Regions from separate parts of the Exiguobacterium sp. UBA3968 genome, predicted to be linked through region 1. Evidence: predicted binding sites of a transcription regulator. Region 1 holds the regulator's gene; each other region holds the start of a gene.
What was found. The regulator Rex, encoded in region 1, represses fermentation and respiration genes when NADH is low (regulators of the CRP and FNR family bind a similar motif). The targets are predictions, from matches to a motif close to TTGTGAAATATTTCACAA.
Positions count from the first base shown of each region.

Region 2: a site for Rex is predicted at 2,973-2,990, ahead of adhE (bifunctional acetaldehyde-CoA/alcohol dehydrogenase). Genes of this name have one in related genera too.
Region 3: a site for Rex is predicted at 3,853-3,870, ahead of pflB (formate C-acetyltransferase). Genes of this name have one in related genera too.
Region 4: a site for Rex is predicted at 3,270-3,287, ahead of B3S86_RS14260 (cytochrome C oxidase subunit II). Genes of this name have one in related genera too.

Region 1 covers NZ_DGCW01000005.1:2,109,518-2,114,837, forward strand. The annotation lists gene B3S86_RS12550 (S8 family serine peptidase) at 1-877, opposite strand, end outside; tRNA gene B3S86_RS12555 (tRNA-Ala) at 1,101-1,176, opposite strand; gene tatC (twin-arginine translocase subunit TatC) at 1,281-2,060, opposite strand; gene B3S86_RS12565 (twin-arginine translocase TatA/TatE family subunit) at 2,068-2,265, opposite strand; gene B3S86_RS12570 (redox-sensing transcriptional repressor Rex) at 2,265-2,924, opposite strand; gene B3S86_RS12575 (ATP-binding cassette domain-containing protein) at 3,092-4,993, shown strand; gene B3S86_RS12580 (hypothetical protein) at 4,993-5,320, shown strand, end outside.
Region 2 covers NZ_DGCW01000005.1:540,172-545,491, reverse strand. The annotation lists gene B3S86_RS04430 (hypothetical protein) at 1-101, opposite strand, end outside; gene adhE (bifunctional acetaldehyde-CoA/alcohol dehydrogenase) at 293-2,887, opposite strand; gene B3S86_RS04420 (beta-class carbonic anhydrase) at 3,224-3,775, shown strand; gene B3S86_RS04415 (Na+/H+ antiporter family protein) at 4,088-5,320, shown strand, end outside.
Region 3 covers NZ_DGCW01000008.1:53,798-59,117, reverse strand. The annotation lists gene abc-f (ribosomal protection-like ABC-F family protein) at 1-488, opposite strand, end outside; gene pflA (pyruvate formate-lyase-activating protein) at 763-1,482, opposite strand; gene pflB (formate C-acetyltransferase) at 1,517-3,766, opposite strand; gene B3S86_RS14200 (hypothetical protein) at 4,106-4,534, shown strand; gene B3S86_RS14195 (DEAD/DEAH box helicase) at 4,563-5,320, shown strand, end outside.
Region 4 covers NZ_DGCW01000008.1:64,379-69,698, forward strand. The annotation lists gene B3S86_RS14240 (sensor histidine kinase) at 1-192, shown strand, start outside; gene B3S86_RS14245 (response regulator) at 189-818, shown strand; gene B3S86_RS14250 (b(o/a)3-type cytochrome-c oxidase subunit 1) at 918-2,609, opposite strand; gene B3S86_RS14255 (cytochrome c oxidase subunit II) at 2,611-3,081, opposite strand; gene B3S86_RS14260 (cytochrome C oxidase subunit II) at 3,094-3,207, opposite strand; gene B3S86_RS14265 (Crp/Fnr family transcriptional regulator) at 3,440-4,153, opposite strand; gene B3S86_RS14270 (CDP-glycerol glycerophosphotransferase family protein) at 4,311-5,320, opposite strand, start outside.

The DNA.
Region 1 (5,320 bases):
AGACCTTCATCGCAAGGAGCTGTGTTTCTGGAGCGACCCCTTTAATGCCGCCGTTCGCTTCATCCCCGTTTGCTCCGACCGTACCTGCGACGTGCATCCCGTGCATCGATGCCCCCGCACCTAAGTCACGGATTTCGCTGTCGTGATCGGCATAGTTATAGCCGTACGGTACTTTTTCCGTGAAGTACTTTCCTTTTAAGCCTTTTGTTTCTTTCGCACTCTCGACCTTCGAAGAGGTTAAATCCACCTTTGTCTCTGGACTCAAGACCATGTCCTTGTGCGATGGATCAATCCCCGTATCGATGACCGCGACGACGGTTCCTTCCCCTTTGAAGCCATAGTCCTGCCACGTTTCCTTCGCATTGACCATGTCCTTGCTGTACAGCATGTCTGGCTTGGCACCTTTATCGACGGTTGGGCGCGCATATTCGTGCGCGATATGTACACTTTTGACTCCTTCGAGTTGTTTGATATCTTCGATGTCACCGAACTTCACTTCACCACTGAATCCGTTGATGACGGTTGTGAAGCTTTCTTTATATGTAACAGGAATCGCCTTTTTAGCGATAGCTGACTTGACTGATTTTTGGACGCTGACGAGTCGATCCTTGATCGATTCCTTTTCGGCATTACTCAATGTGCTATACCGCTTGTTTTGAGATTGGGCGATTTGAATCGCCGGTTTTTGTTCCATCTCGATGACGACTCGGACTTTATCCGATTGTTTGTAGTTCTTTTCTTGCCCCGATTTCTTCAGTGAGAGCGCCTGCGGTTTTTGACCCGTCGCTTTGTCTTGCGAGGACAGTGCACCTTGCGCACTGACTAGATTGGAAGACGTCATTAAGACGGCTGCCATAAGTGCAATCTTCTTCTTCATGCGTTCGTTTCCCCTTTTCTGTAAAACCATAGTAGTAATACTAATAAAACAGTTTAAAGAAAATTCTGTATTTTTAGTTTAATGAAGTTAATGGAAATAAACAATTTATATTTGTCTATTTTTTTAATTTATTTCTTTTTGGTGACATTTTATATTTGGAAGGAATTTAACTGGGAACATAAAAAAAACTCCTCGAGCACTCGAGGAGTTGAACGTATGCACTTGGTGGAGACTATCGGGATCGAACCGACGACCTTTTGGCTGCCAGCCAAACGCTCTCCCAGCTGAGCTAAGCCCCCATGAATTATCTTTAGTATACGCATCGCTAACTGCTTTATCAATATAAACATAACGCTTTCATAAAAAAGAATTCCTCCCGAAATTGCTGGAAGGAATTCACGATTCATTTATTCAATTCACGCATCAAATCCGCCTGTCGTTCAAGCTCTGCCTGTTGCTCGAGGATCAAGACCTTTTTATACGTCCGCGCAGAAATCAAGATACTGATTTCATAGAGAACGAACAACGGCACTGAGATCATCAAGTGTGACGTCACGTCCGGCGGTGCGATCAATGCCGCAACGACGAACAGCGCGAAATACGCATATTTCCGATTCTTTCGCATGAAATATGGCGTCACAAGACCAAGACGTGTCAGGAACATCGTCACGACCGGCAATTGGAAGAGAAGACCAAACGGCATCGTCAACCGGATCAAGAAACTGAAGTAGTTTTCGACCCCGATGACTTGCTCGATCCCCAATTCTTTCCCGAGATCCGTTGAGACTTCGAGCAAGAAAGGAAGCAACCAGAAATACGAGAAGGCTACACCAGCCAAAAATAGAAAGAAGATGACTGGAATATATGTCAGTGTTGCTTTTTGTTCCTTTTCATAAAGCCCTGGTCGGACGAATGCCCACAGTTGATACATCCAGAACGGTGACGCTAAAATCAGCGCGATGATGAACGCAAGATTCAAATACAACATTAAAGGATCGGCGACGTTGAAGGCATTTAATCCGATACCGAGCTCTTTTAAGTCCGCTTGCAGAAAACGGACGAGCGGTCGGACGAGCGGAAATGCGACAGCGAACAGGACGACGACGATGAGGAGCGACCAGACAATCCGCTTACGCAGTTCGTCTAGGTGCGACGTCATGCTTTGTTCTTGATCAACCGTCATGATTCAATCACTTCTCTTTCGGTTCGTCCTTTTTATCGTCGTCCATGATGCCGTTCGTGGCATTCTTGAACTCTTTCAATGTTTGACCGGCAGCACGACCGAATTCCGGTAACTTCTTCGGTCCGAAGATGATCAACGCGACGACAGCGATTAATCCGATACTCGCAGGTCCGATACCTAGCGTGAGCGGGATAAGGTTTTCCATTATGATTTCACTCCTTCAGCTGATTGCGAATAATGCTTCATGAAATAAACTAACGACTGCAACTCGATCGATAAATCGATGTGATGAACCCGAACGCTCGCTGGCACGTTCAACCGTGCAGGCGTGAAGTTCAGAATGCCTGTCACACCATACTCGACTAACTCATCCGCTACTGACTGTGCGAACTGGGATGGAACCGTCAAGATGGCGACATCGACCTGATTCGCTTCGATTTGTTCTTTCATGTCCGAAACATGATAGATTGGAACGTCATGCGTCGTTGTTCCGACCTTCTCTTCGTCCGCATCAAACGCAACGACTATCCGAGTACTATTATTCTTTAAAAAGTTATAATTTGCAAACGCTGTTCCGAGATGACCGACCCCGATCAAGGCGACATTCGTCACCTCATCTTGATTCAAGGTTTTCCGGAAAAACGTTAAGAGATGTTGAACGTTATATCCATACCCCTTCTTCCCTAGTGCCCCAAAGTAGGAAAAGTCGCGACGAATCGTTGCTGAATCAACCTTCACCGCCTCGCTTAACTCAGCAGAAGAGACGCGGAGCTTACCTGAATTGTATAAACTTTGGATGAAACGATAATATAGCGGCAACCGTTTTGCTGTCGCTTGTGGAATTTTTGTGTCTGGTCCATTCATCCTGCAGTTCCCCCTTCGGCCACATCCATCGTGGCACCCAAATCTTTGCAAAAAGCTTTCTACTCTCCTTGATTGTAAACCACTTCACATAGAGTCACAAATAATATATTCCGCAGGACCTCGCGCTTTTGTTCGTGATAGACTAAAAGGTGGAAGGATGGATGGAAATGATACTCTTACAAGTCAACCAACTCTCGAAATCATTCGGCGTCGAGCCGATTTTAGAAAATATCAAACTAGAAGTACAGGAGCGCGACCGAATTGCGCTCGTCGGTCGAAATGGTGCCGGTAAATCAACCTTGCTCAAAATCATCGCTGGTGAACTCAGTCATGACTCGGGCGATATCATGAAAGGTAAAGATGTCAAAATCGGCTATCTCGCGCAAGACAGTGGTCTCGAATCGAATGAGACGATCTGGAACGAGATGCTGACCGTCTTTGAACATCTGCAAGAACAAGAACGGACACTGCGCCGGATGGAAATCGAGATGGGCATGGAGCACATTTTGAACGACCCGGTCGCGTACGATCGTCTCTTGAAGACGTATGATCAAGCGCAACACGACTTCTCAGAAGCCGGTGGTTATCAGTTCGAAGCGAATATCCGCTCCGTCCTGCACGGCATGCGCTTTTATCCGGATGATTACTCGCGCCGGATTCAGACATTGTCCGGGGGTCAACGGACACGGCTCGCCTTAGCGAAGATGCTCCTGCAAGCACCAGAGCTTCTCATTCTCGATGAGCCGACAAACCACCTGGATATCGATACGCTTGCTTGGCTTGAAAGTTACCTCGGTGGTTATCGTGGTGCCGTTCTGATCGTCTCGCACGATCGGTACTTCCTCGATCAAGTCGTCAATGTCGTCTATGAGCTCTCTCGTAATGTCTGTCGTAAGTTCACGGGGAACTATACGAAGTACCTCGAGCAAAAAGCGGCATTGTACGATCAAGAAATGAAACAGTTCGAACAGCAGCAAGAAGAAATCGCAAAGATGCAGGACTTCATTCAACGAAACATCGCTCGGGCGACGACGACAAAGCGTGCTCAAAGCGTTCGAAAACGGCTCGAGAAGGTCGACCGGCTCGATCGACCAGATGGAGATGAACGCAGTACGGTCCTGTCCTTCCCAATCGAAAAACAGAGCGGGAATGACGTTCTTCAAGTCAATCAATTGGCAATCGGTTACGAAGAAGCTGTCTCAAAAGACATCACGTTCCGCTTGCAACGCGGTGAATCACTGGCACTCGTCGGACCGAACGGAATCGGGAAGTCGACGCTCTTAAAAGTCCTCGTCGGTCGTTTACGTCCTCTCTTCGGTGATTTCCGTTTCGGCACCGGCGTCTCGATCGGGTATTACGATCAAGAGCAAGCGGAACTCAATGACCGGAACCGTGTCATCGATGAGATTTGGAACGAATGGCCACTGATGCGCGAACAAGAAGTCCGTTCTGTGCTCGGACAATTCCTGTTCAGCGGCGACGATGTCTTCAAAATCGTTCATGAATTGTCTGGTGGCGAACGCGGACGTCTCGCGCTCGCAAAACTGAAACTCCGGAAGACTAACGTCCTCATCCTTGACGAGCCAACGAACCACTTGGATCTTGATTCGAAGATGGTCCTTGAGAACGCTCTCGTCGACTATGAAGGTACGCTACTCTTCGTCTCCCATGACCGGTACTTCATCGATCGGATCGCGACACGCGTCATCGAGATGAGTGAAGCTGGTGTGACAGAATACCTCGGCGATTATTCGTACTACACAGAGAAGAAGGCCGAACAAGAAGAAATCGCTCGCCTTGAAGCCGAAGAGGCAAAAGCGGTAAAAGTCACGGCATCGAAGACGATCGACAAAGAAGCACAGAAAGAAGAAAAAAAACGCCGTCAGCAAATCGAACAACTCGAACAAGATATTGAACGGCTCGAACAGCGTTCAGCGGAAATCGAACAGTTGCTTTGCGAACCGGAAGTCTTTAATGATATTCCAAAAGCGACAGCGTTATCTGCGGAACGGGACCAGATCGATGTCGATCTACTCGAATTGATGGAACGATGGGAGAACCAACACTGATGCGAACGAAAAGCTTTTTCATCAACCTGATTCAAGGACTGTTATCCGGTATTCTTTATTTCGTTCCGATGTATGCGGACTACGTGTCGACCTTCATCCGCCCGGATGCCTTTAATGCTGCGCTTCCTTTGTTCCTTCTGATTTCTTGCATGATCGGACTTGTCATCCAGACATGGAGCGGTCTTTTCGTCAGTCTACTCTCTGGACTATGCTGTACGCTCCTGACGACACAACTGTTCGTCGAACTCACTGACCCGTTGATCCTATCGTATTACGGTAGTGTCTCACCGCTCACCGCTTTCTTGATCAGCTGTGTCGGGGTTTGGG
Region 2 (5,320 bases), 1.6 Mb from region 1:
ACACCGTAGATGACACCGAAAAAGATGAGACCGATGAGGACGCCATACAGGACGTCCCAGACGGAAAACCGTCGTTGTTTCCTTTCTTGCCTTGACTCCATCCCATTTCCTCCTTTTTATGTCTGATGTTTGAATATTCCTGCTACAACGAAACCAAAAACATCAAATTCATTCAACAGCCATTATATCCCACCTTTTCTCTGACTGTCTCCATCGATTTCCAAAACAAAAACCGACTTCTCAGAGTGAGAAGCCGGTTGAACGATCTTTTGCCATAGTATTTTTTTCTCTATTAGATGCCTTCGTATGCTTGTTCCATGATCGTCCGTAATTCAGCGACAAGCGGCATCTTTGGATTCGCTGTCGTACATTGATCTTCGAAAGCATCGACTGCCATCTTATCGAGTTTTGCCTCAAAGTCTGCTTTTTGAATACCTTGCGCCTTGAATGACATCTTGATGTTGAGACGTTGTCCAAGATCGGCAACTGCTTGAATAAGTGATTCGACCCCTTGTTCTGTCGTTGCTGCCGGAAGACCGAGGTAACGTGCGATGTCAGCATACCGTTCATCGGCGACGAATGATTCGTATTTTGGGAATGCTGCCAGTTTCGTTGGGCGTGACGCATTATAACGAATGACGTGTGGCATCAGGATCGCGTTCGTCCGTCCGTGTGGTGTGTGGAATTCCCCACCGATTTTGTGCGCGATCGAGTGGTTGATTCCGAGGAAGGCGTTCGCGAAAGCCATCCCTGCCATCGTTGACGCATTGTGCACTTTTTCCCGAGCTTCTGCGTCAGATCCGTTCTCGTACGCTCGTGGCAAGTAGTCAAAGATCATCTTGATTGCTTTGAGTGCCAGTCCATCCGTGTAGTCGTTCGCAAGAACCGATACGTATGCTTCTGTTGCATGAGTCAAGACGTCCATTCCGGTATCAGCAGTAATCGAAGCCGGTACAGTCATGACGAATTCCGGATCAACGATCGCGACGTCGGGTGTCAAGGCATAGTCAGCAATCGGGTATTTGACGTTTTTCTCTTTATCCGTGATGACGGTGAACGGTGTCACTTCTGAACCCGTACCCGATGTCGTCGGGATCGCGACGAACTTCGCTTGACGACCGAGTGCTGGGAATTGATACGCCCGTTTGCGGATATCGAGAAATTTTTGACGTAAGTTCGAAAACGTTTCGTTTGGCTGTTCATAGAAGAGCCACATTCCTTTTGCAGCATCCATCGCTGACCCACCACCAAGAGCGATGATCAAGTCGGGTTTGAAGTCACGCATGGCTTGGGCACCTGTCTGAACAGTCGTCACCGATGGATCTGGTTCGACTTGGTCGAAGATTCGGTAACTGACGGACTGTGGCAAGTTTTGAATCACTTTATCGGCATAACCGAACTGTACCATCGTTGGATCGGTGACAATCATGACGCGTGAGACGTCTGTCATCGACCGCAAGTACTGGACGGAGTTCTTTTCGAAGTAGATTTTTTCTGGTACCTTGAACCATTGCATGTTCACGCGTCGTCTCGCCACCTTCTTGACGTTGAGTAAATGTTTCGCTGTCACGTTTTCAGAAACAGAGTTTTTCCCGTATGATCCGCAACCGAGTGTCAGTGATGGTGTCAACTCGTTATAAAGATCACCGATTCCGCCATGAGCAGATGGGCTGTTGACGAGAATCCGGCAGGCTTTCATGCGGAGTCCGAACGCTGTCATCAAATCATCGTTCGTCGTATGAATGACGGCGGTATGACCGAGACCCCCGATTTCAAGCATCTGTTCAGCAATCGTAAACGCTTCTTCGGTAGATGCAACGCGGTACGCACCGAGGACGGGACTGAGTTTTTCATGAGACAGTGGTTCTGCTGCTCCAACGTGCTCGAGTTCCGCGACGAGCATGACCGTCGTTTCCGGAACATCGATCCCAGCTTTTTCTGCAATCCATGTCGCAGGTTTCCCGACGATGTCCGCGTTGACGGCACATGTATCGGTTTTAATGACGAGTGATTCGAGACGTTGTTTTTCTTCCGATGTACAGAAGTAACAATCGAGTGCTTCCATTTCTGCACGGACCGTTGCATATATTTCTTGGTCAACGATGACGGCTTGTTCAGATGCACAAATCATCCCATTATCAAACGTTTTTGAGAGAACGAGATCGCTGACAGCCCGTTTGACTTTTGCTGACTGTTCAATGTAGCAAGGAACGTTCCCTGGTCCAACACCGAGTGCCGGTTTACCTGTTGAATATGCTGATTTGACCATTCCTGCTCCACCTGTCGCAAGGACCATGGCGATGTTTTCATGGTTCATCAAGACTTTCGTTGCTTCAAGTGATGGTTCTTCGACCCATTGAATGCAGTCTTTCGGCGCCCCAGCTTTGATGGCTGCATCGCGAAGTGTTTTCGCCGCTTCGACGGAACACCGTTGTGCCGACGGGTGGAACGCGAAGATGATCGGATTACGTGTCTTGATCGCAATCAATGCTTTGAACATCGTCGTTGACGTTGGGTTGGTGACTGGTGTGACACCACAGACGACACCGACCGGTTCAGCGATATAGGTGATGCCGTTTTGGACATCTTCTTCCAGAATCCCGACCGTTTTTTCATGACGTAGACTGTTGTAGATGTATTCTGTCGCAAATATATTTTTAATCATCTTATCTTCAAAGACACCGCGCCCTGTCTCTTCTGTTGCGAGACGAGCGAGTTCGACGTGCCGTTCAAGTCCGGCAAGTGCCATATCACGGACGATCGTATCAATTTTTTCTTGATCGAATGTCAATAACTCCTGTAATGCACGTTGTCCTTTTTCAACAATTTGTCCAATTGCTTGTTCGACCGGCGTTACCGTCGATTTTGTTTTTTCTTTCACAGCCATGAGTGGTTTCCTCCCTGTCGTGGAACGAATCTGAGTTTGATTTGCCAACCATTATGTCAGGAATGCCAAGCTGTTTTTCAATAGTTTGTGCTTTCCTTCACAAATCAATCATAACCCCTTTTTCCTGTTTTGTGCATGACCATCCTGTGAATTCCCTCACACCCTTGGTAACGTTTACATCTATTGCGGATTCTCCTTTTTCATCGTTTTGCTCTATGTACGAAGACGTGTGCGATTTATCACACTCGCATTTTCGTGACTTGATAGCCATTTCATCATCTTGTATTCTGATTATGGGGTACATATTAAGAGCTACCACTAAAGGAGGACACTTAAATGTCAGTTGTACAGGAAATGTTAGCTTTCAACGAGCGATTCGTCGCCGAAAAACAGTATGAGCAGTTCGTCTCGGATAAGTTCCCGGACAAAAAGGTCGTCATCCTGACGTGTATGGATGCTCGCCTAACGGAACTTCTTCCACACGCACTCGGCCTTAAGAACGGGGATGCGAAGATCATCAAAAATGCCGGTGCTATCCTATCGCACCCATTCGGTTCTGTCATGCGTTCGATTCTCGTCGCATTGTATGCACTGGGTGCCGAAGAAGTCGTCGTCATCGGTCACCACGACTGCGGCATGAGCACGATTGATCCTAAACATATGATCAGCGAAATGAAGGATCGAGGTATCGACCAACAGATTCTTCACACGCTTGAAGTATCAGGTGTTGATTTAAATCAATGGTTGCGTGGCTTTACGTCAGTTCAGGAGAGTGTCGCCCACTCCGTCAGTCTCGTGAAGAACCACCCCTTACTGCCACCTGGTACGAATGTCCACGGACTCGTCATCGATCCAGGGACCGGTAAACTCGACGTCGTCGATTGCTGATTGCTTTTATAGAAGAAACTCAATTAGATTCGGGATATTCTACTCCGTCTTAAATTAAAGATGATGTGCCATTTTCTCGTAATGGAGAAGGATGGCACATTTTTTTGTCTAAGCCGTTTTCAGTGATCTATACGCCTTTCCCCTCATGCTTTTAGGTATTAAAAAACGTGACTTTTATGCAAATCTAGAAAGTCTATCGTGAAGTCATTTAATACGAGGTCAGACTTTTATCCTTGACAGTGTTCCACCATGGCTGTAAGATACTTTAGTATAGTGCAGTGATAACAAAAGAAAGTGTGGTTTTACCGAATGATTAACGCCGTATTGTTTGCCGTCTTTTTACTATTCATCTTAGCGATCTTCCGCGTCCACATCGTGCTCGCGATGGTCATCAGTGCGTTCGCCGGCGGTCTCGTCGGCGGTCTCGATTTAACGAAAACAACCGAAGCATTTGCTGGTGGTCTTGGCGATGGGGCAGAAATCGCTCTTAGCTACGCGATGCTTGGTGCGTTTGCTGTTGCCCTCTCGAAAACGGGTTTACCGGATGCTCTCGCTCACGCATTGATTGCACGTTCACGTGGTAACGCAAGTGCCGCATCGGTCAAGAAATTAAAAGGATTCGTCTTGTTTGCGATTTTGTTACTCGCAATCAGTTCACAAAATGCTTTACCGATTCACATCGCCTTCATTCCGATCATCATTCCGCCGCTTCTTGGTCTCTTTTCTCAGTTGAAGATGGACCGACGTCGAATTGCGATCATCATGACATTCGGTCTCGTCACACCGTACATGTTCTTACCGATCGGATTCGGAGACATCTATCTGAATCAGATTTTACTGAAAAACCTTAAAGCTAATGGTCTTGATACGACGGGAGTTTCTGTCATCGAAGCGATGGCGATTCCAGCACTCGGAATGGTCGTCGGTCTCTTGATTGGTCTGTATACGTACCGGAAAGAGCGGACGTATGAAATTCGTGATATCGCCCCGGACGACTATGAAATCCCGGTCATCACGAAAACGAAACTGATCTTAAGTGGTGTCGTCGTCATTGCGACATTGATCGTTCAACTGCAGACGGAATCAATGATTCTTGCTGCAACGACGGGACTCATCCTCTTCTTGTTGCTTCGTCTCGTTCGATTCAGTGAAGCGGATGACGTCATCACGCGTGGTATGCGGATGATGTCATTCATCGGTTTTGTCATGATCTCAGCGAACGGATTCTCGAACGTCTTGCGTAAGACGGGTGATATCGAACCGCTCGTTGAGAACTCAAAAGCATTGATGGGCGACTCCCAACTTGTTGCCGCGTTCGTCATGCTCTTGATCGGTCTTCTCGTCACGATGGGCATTGGATCAAGTTTCTCAACTGTTCCAATCATCGCTGCGATCTTCGTTCCACTTTGTATCCAGTACGGCTTCAGCTTAGAAGCGACGGTTGCGATCATCGGGACAGCTGGTGCTCTTGGTGACGCTGGTAGCCCCGCGTCAGACTCGACGCTTGGACCTACGAGTGGTTTGAATGCCGATGGTCAGCACGAT
Region 3 (5,320 bases), on a different contig from region 1:
GGTCGTGATAGAAGCAGACAGGCAAGTTGGAGGCGCGTCTGTTCACCACCGCTTAAACTGGATGCTTTGTGTGTCCAGAGTGCTTCCTCTAATTTGACTTCTTTTAAGACGCGTGCTGCATCTGCTTCCAGCGAGAAGGCGTCCTGATCGATTGCTTGTTGATAAATCGTCAAGTCACCATTCATGGCATTAGCGCGAAGTTGATAACGAACCGCATCCGCTCGTTCGACGACATCAAGAACGGTGTGATCGCCCGCCACAAAGTGTTGTGATAGTAGACCGAGTTTTTTGTAATGACGCTTGATCGAACCGTCAGTCGGTTGAAGTTGATCAGCGATCAAGTGTAACAGTGTCGTTTTTCCGATGCCGTTCGGACCGATTAAGGCGACATGTTCACCGGTATGAATATGAAAAGAAACGTCCGAGAAAAGGCGTCGTTCGTCGTAGTCCATCGATAGGTGTTGGATCGTAAGTGTTTCAGTAGGCATAAAAGCAGCTCCTTTAGTGTTCATTTCCGATAAGATGAAATGAAAAACACACCATCCGAAGCGAGCGGATGGTGTGCCGGAGTGTAACTCAAAGAAGGCGATGACCAGAGGATGGTCACACCGAAAAAGAGCAGACTCGTAGCGTCAGACATCCGCAACTGCATTGCGAAAGAGATGATTTCATTCATCAAGCGACGTGTACGAGTGATTGCTTCATTTCGGTGTTGTACCTCCTGTTCATAATCTATGATGTCATTGTAACAAATTGGAAACGTTAACACAAGTACGATTCAAGTAGGGTTTGCGCAGCGTTTGTTTCTTCTCGTGAAGGGGGAAGCACATCAGTTAACGGATAAGCAAGACCAAGGTTTTCCCACTTATAGACTCCGAGTTGATGATACGGCAGTACCTCGACGCGCTCGACGTTTCCGAGCGTCCGGATGAACTCGCCGGTCTGACGGAGGAAATGTTCCGACATCGTAATACCTGGAACGAGGACGTGGCGAATCCAGACGGGAATGTTTCGCTCGGCTAGGCGTTTTGCGAAGGCGAGTGTATTGGCGTTACTTCGTCCAGTCAAGACGCGACAAGCAGCATCGTCGATATGCTTGATATCGAGCAGAACCAAATCCGTCGCATCGAGAATGGCGTCGATGTTTTTCGGGACGACGGATCCAGCGGTATCGATGACCGTATGCAGTCCATGCCGCTTCGCTTCTGTTAAAGCAGCCTCTAGGAACTCTGGCTGAGCGAGCGGTTCACCTCCAGAGAAGGTGATTCCGCCACCCGTCGCCTCGAAAAAGGAGCGATAGCTGATCGCTTCTTTTACGACTTCGTCTGCTGAGACACGCTGTCCGCAACCGAACTCCCATGTATCCACGTTATGACAGTATTGACACCGTAGTGGACATCCTTGCGTAAAGACGATGAATCGAATGCCAGGACCATCGACTGTTCCACATGATTCAACGGAATGGATCATACCATAGGTCATTCTGCTCACTTCCTTTCACATACTACACATCATTTTAGAGAGAACCGTGGAACGTACGATTGATGACATCAATCTGTTGTTCACGCGTCAGTTTAATGAAGTTGACGGCATAACCGGAAACCCGAATCGTTAACTGTGGATACTGTTCTGGATGCTCCATGGCATCGAGTAACGTCTCACGGTCGAAGACGTTGACATTCAAGTGATGACCTTTTGAAGTCGTACCACCCATATATCCGTCAAGTAATCCGACCGTATTGCGAATACGTGTTGCTTCCTCCTTACCAAGTGCTTTTGGAACGATCGAGAACGTGTAGGAGATACCATCGAGCGCATGTTCATATGGTAGTTTCCCGACAGACGTCAGAGCAGCGATAGCACCACGGGTATCACGTCCATGCATCGGGTTAGCACCGGGTGCAAATGGTTCACCCGCACGGCGTCCATCGGGTGTATTTCCTGTTTTCTTACCGTAGACGACGTTTGAAGTAATCGTCAGGACAGACTGTGTCGGGAGCGCATTTCGATACGTTGGATGTTTACGGATTTTCTCCATGAACAGCGTCACGAGATCAACCGCCATCTGATCGACTCGTTCATCGTTATTCCCGAACTTTGGAAACTCACCTTCGATCTTGAAATCAACTGCAATCCCATCCGCATCTCGGATCGGGCGGACTGTTGCATAACGAATAGCGGATAGACTGTCAGCGACGACCGATAAACCAGCGATGCCGCATGCCATCGTCCGTAAGATTTCCGGATCATGTAAAGCCATTTCAATCCGTTCGTAACTGTACTTATCATGCATGTAGTGGATGACATTCAGTGTGTTGACGTACAGTTCTGCGAGCCAATCGAGTTGACGATCGTAAGCCGCCATGACTGTCTCGTAATCGAGTACTTCGTCGAGCATCAATGGTGTGGCTGGGGCGACTTGAATTTTGAGCTTCTCGTCCATTCCGCCATTGATTGTATAAAGTAATGCTTTTGCAAGGTTTGCTCGAGCACCGAAGAACTGCATCTGTTTCCCGATCCGCATCGCGGAGACACAACAAGCGATGCCGTAATCATCCCCATAAACCGGCAACATCAAATCATCGTTCTCATACTGAATCGAGCTTGATATGATCGACATCTTCGCGCAGAATTCCTTGAATCCGCGTGGAAGCTGAGTGGACCAGAGAACAGTTAGATTCGGTTCAGGTGCCGGACCGAGTGTCGAGAGCGTGTGTAAGAAGCGGAATGAACTTTTCGTGACATTTGATCGACCATCTTCACTCATCCCGCCAATCGATTCCGTTACCCACGTCGGGTCGCCAGAGAAGAGATCGTTATAGTCCGGTGTTCGTAAGAATTTGACGATCCGAAGTTTCATGACAAAATGATCGACGAGCTCTTGTGCTGTTTCTTCCGTCAAGCGGCCGGTCGCAAGATCACGTTCGACATAAATATCGAGGAACGTCGAGACTCGACCGAGTGACATAGCTGCACCATTTTGTTCTTTGATCGCAGCAAGATAAGCAAGATAGACCCACTGGAATGCTTCTTGTGCTGTTTCTGCAGGGCGGGAGAGATCAAAACCATAGCGAGTTCCAAGCTCGGTCAATTCCGTTAATGCGCGCAATTGTTCATTCATTTCTTCGCGGTCGCGGATCATCGATTCAGAGAGGAAGCCGCCACGTGCCTTCAAGTCTCGCTTACGTTCTTCAATCAAACGTGCTGTTCCGTACAAAGCGACACGACGATAGTCGCCAATGATCCGCCCACGTCCATAGGCGTCTGGTAATCCTGTGATGATACCGGCTTTACGCGCGGCGCGCATCTCTGGAGTATAAGCATCAAAAACCCCTTGGTTGTGTGTTTTTCGGTAATCGCTGAAAATTTTCGTGACGGTCTCGTCTGCTTCAAAGCCATACGCAGCTAAGGCATCATTCACCATCCGAATCCCGCCGTTCGGATGAATTGAACGTTTGAACGGTTCATCCGTCTGTAAGCCGACGATTTTTTCAAGAGAGGGATCCAGATACCCTGCATCATGCGAGAGAATCGTTGATGGTGTCTTGGCATCGACGGCATACACACCACCACGTTGTCGTTCTTCATTCGTCAACTGTAGAATTTGTTGCCAAAGCCGTTGCGTCGCTTGCGTCGGATCGACTAAAAAGTGATCATCACCTGTATATTCCGTGCGATTGAGCCGGATGAAGTCTGCAACATCGATTGTCTTGATCCATTCGCCAGACGTAAAGTTTGCCCAGGCACTCGTTTTTTCTAATAACATGGATACCACTCCTTTAAAATTGAGCTAATGATCAGTTCCTTATGTGAATAGTGTAACAAAAGGAGGTAGAGATTCCCTTTACGTTCATGTGAATATTTTAACAAGTGAACAAACGTTGATATGACGGGCTTTCCTTATTTCTGTACTTATGAAAGAGTGAAGATTAAAAAACAGTTGAAGTCTGGTAAATCAAGAGTTTCACGAAACTGTATGAGCTGATTTGAAAAAGATCCACTAGCACAGTTGAAACTGTGAGGAATGTCACGTTACGGTATCTTGTGTTTTTAGGACGTATCGTTGACAATGAAAAAGGGAACATAGAACGTGGAGGTGTGCCAAATGGAGTATGTGTCATTAACGCAACAAGGAGATTATCAGTCGGGAGACTGGGTCTCGCTGAAAATCGGATCGGAAGGTTCGACGCGAACTGGGATGATCACAGAATTTGAAGGTGATGGATTCTGGATTCGGTTTGAAGATGATTTTGATTATGAAGACTTTATCGGCTATGATGAATCGTACTGGATTGCGCTTGTTCGCCGTCCCGTGGACGTAAAAGCGACGTATGCGAGTCTTGCCGTGTATCCGGCACTCGCTGCAGAATTACAGGATCGTGTCATCCAAGGCTTCGAGATTTTAAAGGAAGAAGCTGGTGAAGAAGAAGTCCGGTTCCACATCCGATTGCTCGACGCAGGAAATGAATATACACAGACATTACGGGGATACCGTGATGCATCAGGAGATCATGTCGAATACGTAACGGCATGATGGAATTAAGAGAGTAGGAGAAATCGTTATGAACTTTACAAAACCATTTTTACAGGAAGCATGGGAACGGGCGCGCTTTACAGAGTTGATGCCTGTTCAAGAACAAGCGATTCCGTTGTTGCGCGAAGGAAAAGATGTCCTAGCTGAAGCGCCGACAGGAACAGGGAAGACGCTTGCTTATGTCATTCCAGCTTTAGAAAAGATTGAAGTGGAAGAGCCACACGTGCAAGTCGTCATCACGGCACCAACACGGGAACTCGTCATGCAAATTCATCAAGTCATTCAATTATTTGCTCAAGGAAGTGGTATCAAATCCGGTGCATTCATTGGTGGTGTTGAATTAAAGCGACAATATGAACGATTGAAGAAAAAGCCGCAAATCATCGTCGGAACACCGGGACGTCTCGTCGAGTTGATTGATTCGAAGAAGCTGAAGATGCATAAGGTGAAATTGATTGTTTTAGATGAAGCGGATCAAATTTATGAAAGTGGCATGAGTGACTCGGCGACGCGAATCGCAAATAGTGCGCTACGCGATCGACAACTGGCATTTGTCTCAGCGACATTGCCGGAACGGACAGCAGAATGGGGACGGACGCTTGCGAATGATCCTGAGACGATTCGTGTTGAGCGTGCCGTCAGCACACAAGTGACATTCGGTTATTTGGAGACTTCACGTCGTCAGAAACCGGAATTGTTACGTCGTCTGGCGAACATGCAAGGATCAAAAGTGCTGACATTCATCAACAATCGCTCATTCCTTGGACCATTGAATGGCGAGTTGAG
Region 4 (5,320 bases), on a different contig from region 1:
ACAATTATCCTGAGCATGAATGATGATGGTGTTGGATTTGTTGTGGATGAAAAAAAACTTGCCTCTTATGGCATCAATTCGATGCGAGAACGAACGGCTGAGATGGGTGGAACGATTCGTCTCGTCAGTGTTCCTGGACAAGGAACCCAAATCGAAGTAAAACTTAGAAAAGATCGGATGGTGCAAGTATGATACGCGTATTATTAGTAGATGACCACGAGATGGTCCGGGCCGGTGTGTCTGCTTTCCTTTCCACACAACCAGACATCGAGGTCGTCGCTGAAGCTTCGGATGGTCAAGCGGGAGCCTTGCTGGCGCTCGAACACCGACCGGATGTCATCTTGATGGATTTAGTGATGGAGCCAGTTGATGGCGTCGAAGGAACCCGGTTGATCCGCAAAGACTGGCCGGAAGCAAAAATTCTCGTCGTGACGAGTTTTCTTGATGACGAGAAAGTCTATCCTGTCATTGAAGCGGGTGCGATGAGTTACGTTTTAAAGACAGCTAGCGCCTTTGACATCGCAGAAGCGATTCGCAAGACAGCAAACGGTCAATCCGTCATGGCAGCACAAGTGACCGGTAAAATGATGGAACGTCTTCGTCGTCCTACGACACACTTACATGATGACTTAACGGAACGTGAGCAGGAAGTTCTTCAATTGATGGCTCGTGGTATGGCGAACCAAGAGATTGCGGACGAATTATTCATTTCCTTAAAAACCGTAAAAACACATGTCTCGAACATCTTATCAAAACTAGATGTCGTAGACCGTACACAAGCTGTCGTCTATGCCTTCAAGCATAATCTCGTCAAATAAGATTTAGCCCTTCATTACTTATTCTTTAAGCGCATGCCAAAAACCCCGAATCGTCTCTTAGTCAGAGACCGTTCGGGGTTTTGATGTTGTACGAAACGATTACCAAAGCTTCCATCCCGGAGCGCCTGGAGGGGCGTTTTCAATCATATGCCAAATCGGTACTGTGTACGCAAACGCAATCAAAGCGAACGTTACAAAAATCCATAGCTTCCAATTTTCAAAGAAGAGTGGCGTTGCCATCGCCTCTTCTTCTGTTTCAGCAATCGGAAATTCTTCCGTTCCTTTTGGTGTACGAAATGCAAGTTGGAACATCGCATACAAGAACAATAGAATCGAGATGAATAAAATCGTCCCACCAATTGCCATGGCGACATGATATGGAATCCAGTCAGCGACGATCGAATCTTTGAAGTAGGCGGCAGGACCCGTCCGTCGTGGATTACCGAGTAGACCTGAGATATGCATTGCTGTCGACATGAAGAGCATTCCGATCGTCCAGGCAGCCGTTTGAATAAGCCCAAGACGATTCATTGCCGCTGTTAACGTTCGACCACGTAAGAGCGGGACAAGCCAGTAAGCCGTTCCAAAGAACGTCAATGCCACAGCGGCACCGACCGTGATATGAAAGTGTCCTGTGACCCATAACGTATTGTGAACGATGATGTTTAGTTGATGGGATGCGTTGATGACACCACCTGCACCTGCAGGAATGAAGAACAACATCCCGATGAACGGTGCAAGAAAACGTACATCGCGATACGGCATTTTTTTCACCCAACCAAATACCCCGGTCGCTCCTTTCCGACGACCCGCCAACTCAAAAGTCGCAAACATCGAGAAGGCTGTCATCAATGATGGAATGATGACGAGGAACGTTAAAACGACTTGGACATACTTCCAAAAAGCAGAAATCCCCGGCTCTAACAATTGATGGTGAAAACCAACCGGGAACGAAAAGAGGAGGAACAATAAAAATGACATACGTGCTAACGCGTCGGAAAAAACCTTTCCACCAACGATTTTCGGGATGACTGTATACCAGACGATGTAGGCAGGTAACAACCAGAAATAGACGAGTGGATGACCAAAGTACCAAAATAGCGTCCGGGATAGCTCGATTCCGACCTTATCCGTCCAACCAAGGGATAAGGGAAGGAGCTGAAAGAGAATCGTCGCTGCTACTCCGAGTGTCGCAACCACCCATAATAAGGCAGTCATAATACTCATGTATGCTTGAAGTGGTGGATGAACGCCAGGGTGTTCCCGTTTATAATCAGCATACATACGGAACATGGCACCAGAAGCAATCCACGTTCCGACGACGAAGATGACGAGTCCAATATAAAATACTGGATGTGCCTTGAGTGGTGCATAGAATGTATAGAGGACGGAAGCTTCTCCTGCAAGTACCATCCATGTGACGAGGATGACACCAAGGATCATGAACCAGAATCCAACCCACCCGAGACGTCGAGGAAAGTCTTCGAAACGTCCAAAGGATTGACCTAAAAATGAAAAAAGTAATCCAAATATGAATAATGTCGTAAAGACGATCGCAAGCATTAACCCGTGGGCAGTGAGAAGCTCATAGTAGCCGACTCCAGCAATTTCTGGAATGACACCTGTCCGCACCATCGTTTGCAACAATCCACATAAACCACCAATCAATAAGGCAACGAGTGAAAAACTAACATGCGCGAAAGCGAGCTTCGCTTCCTTAATTCCGATGACGGTAGCAGGCAGACCACGCTCCATCTCGAACTGTCTTAATTTTTTTGAAATGGCATTCATCTTATTCCACCACCTTGATTTTGGTTGCCATCATATGATGACCCGATCCACAGTATTCATTACAGACGACCAAATACTCGCCAGCTTCCTTGAATGTATATTCAATGGAATTGATATGACCAGGAATGACCATCATATTGACATTCGTCTTGACAATTTCAAAGCCATGGACGACATCTTTTGATGTCACCAAAAAATCAACCGTTGCCCCTTTGGGAATGACCATATCTTTTGGTGTGAATTGGAACGCTTGTGCGACGATGATCGCTTCGTATCGGTCGTCATCGATTTTTTTTAGTCCTGGCTTGTCGAATGGTTTCGTTTGATCAACTTTCGTCGGATCAATCAATGTTGCATCGGATGGCGGTTGATTTCCGGATGCAAAAGCGGATACGCCGATGATGGTTAAAAAGACGCCAAGCATCACTGCTCCAAAAATCAGCCAGATTTTTTCTAGACGATGAATATGCATTGTGACTCCCCCTTACCGTGATAAGAATAATAGAAAGATTGAGCTCCACATCCCAATGATGATACCTGCTACGATCAGGACGGCAATAAATGTTCCTTTGAGGTTTGATTCTGATTTTTGGTCCATGGTGATTACTCCTCTCCTGCTTTGAACTTGTCTTTATTGTAAGAATTCAGCAAGTTCGGAAACTGTGATATATATCACTTCAAATGTGAAGAATCCGCACTTTTCTTTCTAAAAACACACAAAAAGTTCACATCTGAACAAGAGAAGGAGGCACGACTCATCTACAAAAAAAACAATCCATACATGAGACAGAAAATTCTGCTTCACGTTTGAATTGTTTGTACACTATCTATTAAATTCGACAAACACCTGCTGGGCATCCTTCACAATGACACAGATCACGCAGATATTGTGCATCATGAATGATGATTTCTTTTGGCGTCATCGAAATGACACCTTCTTTTTTCCACTGGGAGAACATCCGATTGACCGTTTCACGCGGTGCGCCAATCAATTGACCAAACTCCCCATCGGATGGACGTTGTGCAAGACGGTAGGTTTCTCCTACTTGTTCCCCTTCCATCGCGATGAGACGAAGTAACGTCGAAGCTAACGCACCCGGTTTTCCGAACAATAGCAAGTCGCGCAATTTAGTCTCCGTCTGTTTCCGCATCAATGCTTGCCACCGCATGATCTCAAGCGCAAAAGTACCATCCTTTCTCATGAGTTCCTCTAATTTTTCTTTTGAGAGGAAACCGATGATACTATCCTCCATCGTCTCGATACTGTATGAACTCGGAAAAGCTTCTCCTACATCAAATTCACCAAATAGATCCCCTTTGAAATATAAGAACATGAGTAATGGACTGCCTTTTTTCGTCAACTTCGATAGTTTGACGCCTCCTTGTTTCACATAAAACAACTTGTCGTTCATTTCCCCTTCCCAACAGACGATGGAATCCTTTTTGAACGTCGTTTCCGTCATGAAGCTCTCTAGTAACGTTCTTGTCTCAGGTGATAAGATGAATGTATTCGCTTCAGTCGTTCCACAAGTCAGCATATCCATTTCTCCTCTCCTTTTCTTCTGCTTTTAGTATAGAACATCACAGTTCAAAAGAATGGATTTTCAAAAGATTGTCAAACTTTGTTCAATGTTTCACATTATTTTTGAAAAAGTATCTGACGACCGCTTTCTAAAACTAAAGCAATCGTCAGATATAGTATTACATACCTGTTCCGTAATAATGATGAACGATTCGTTCAACTGCTTGACCTGGTGGGTGATCATACCAACTTGTTTGGAATTCTTGCATGTGCTGACGGCACTCTTCAAGTATCGCGTCAGACACGATCCACTCCATCAATTGTGCAATCTGCTCCGTCTGTCGCACCGGTAATGGTTTTGGATACTGATCGACAAGTCCTGGTAGTTGTCGATATGTATCGATGTCCGGTGTGTATAAGAACGTTGGAACCTCAAGAAGACAGCTTTCAAATGGAATCGACGAATAGTCGGTCACCAGAACATCCGTGATGAGCAAATAATCATTGATCTGATACGTGTCATCCACAAGATGTATATGGGCGGAACGATAGGTCGAAAGCGCTCGGATCGTCGGATGTAACTTAACAAGAATCGTCCAGCCTGTTTTAGCCAGTTGTTCAAATTGTTGAATCGTGTGATCTTCCGTTCCTTTATATTCGCGGTAAGTCGGGGCATACAATAGAATCCGGCGGTCGGGTTTTACATAACGTTCTTTTAAATCAAGCGCCCGATGTTCCCGCTGAACCTCATCATACCAATAATCCGTCCGCGGCATGCCGAACGGTTTAAAATGAGATCGTTTTAAATCATGCGGTGCCATGAATTGTGTCGCACAACGCATCCCCGGCACGATGAAATCACCATATTCCTGATAGACACGTCGGAACCGATTTCGTATCCGTTCCGATACGAACAGGCTTTTCGAAGAAGTTAGTCCAAACTGCTTTAACGTTCCGCCGGCATGCCATAGCTGGATACGCCGTGTTCCACGTCGCGTTTTAGCAACACTGAATTCCGCAACATAATTATCGACGAAAACCGTCCGGGAGGTCGCAAGTAAATATGCGAGTCTGACGAACCGTAATCGACGAAAGCGAAGCATTCGGTCTGACTTCCATAAATCCGGCTGCTTCATGAAATGGTGATCATATACAAGATACCGTTTCTCATTTGGCAATTCCTGCGCCA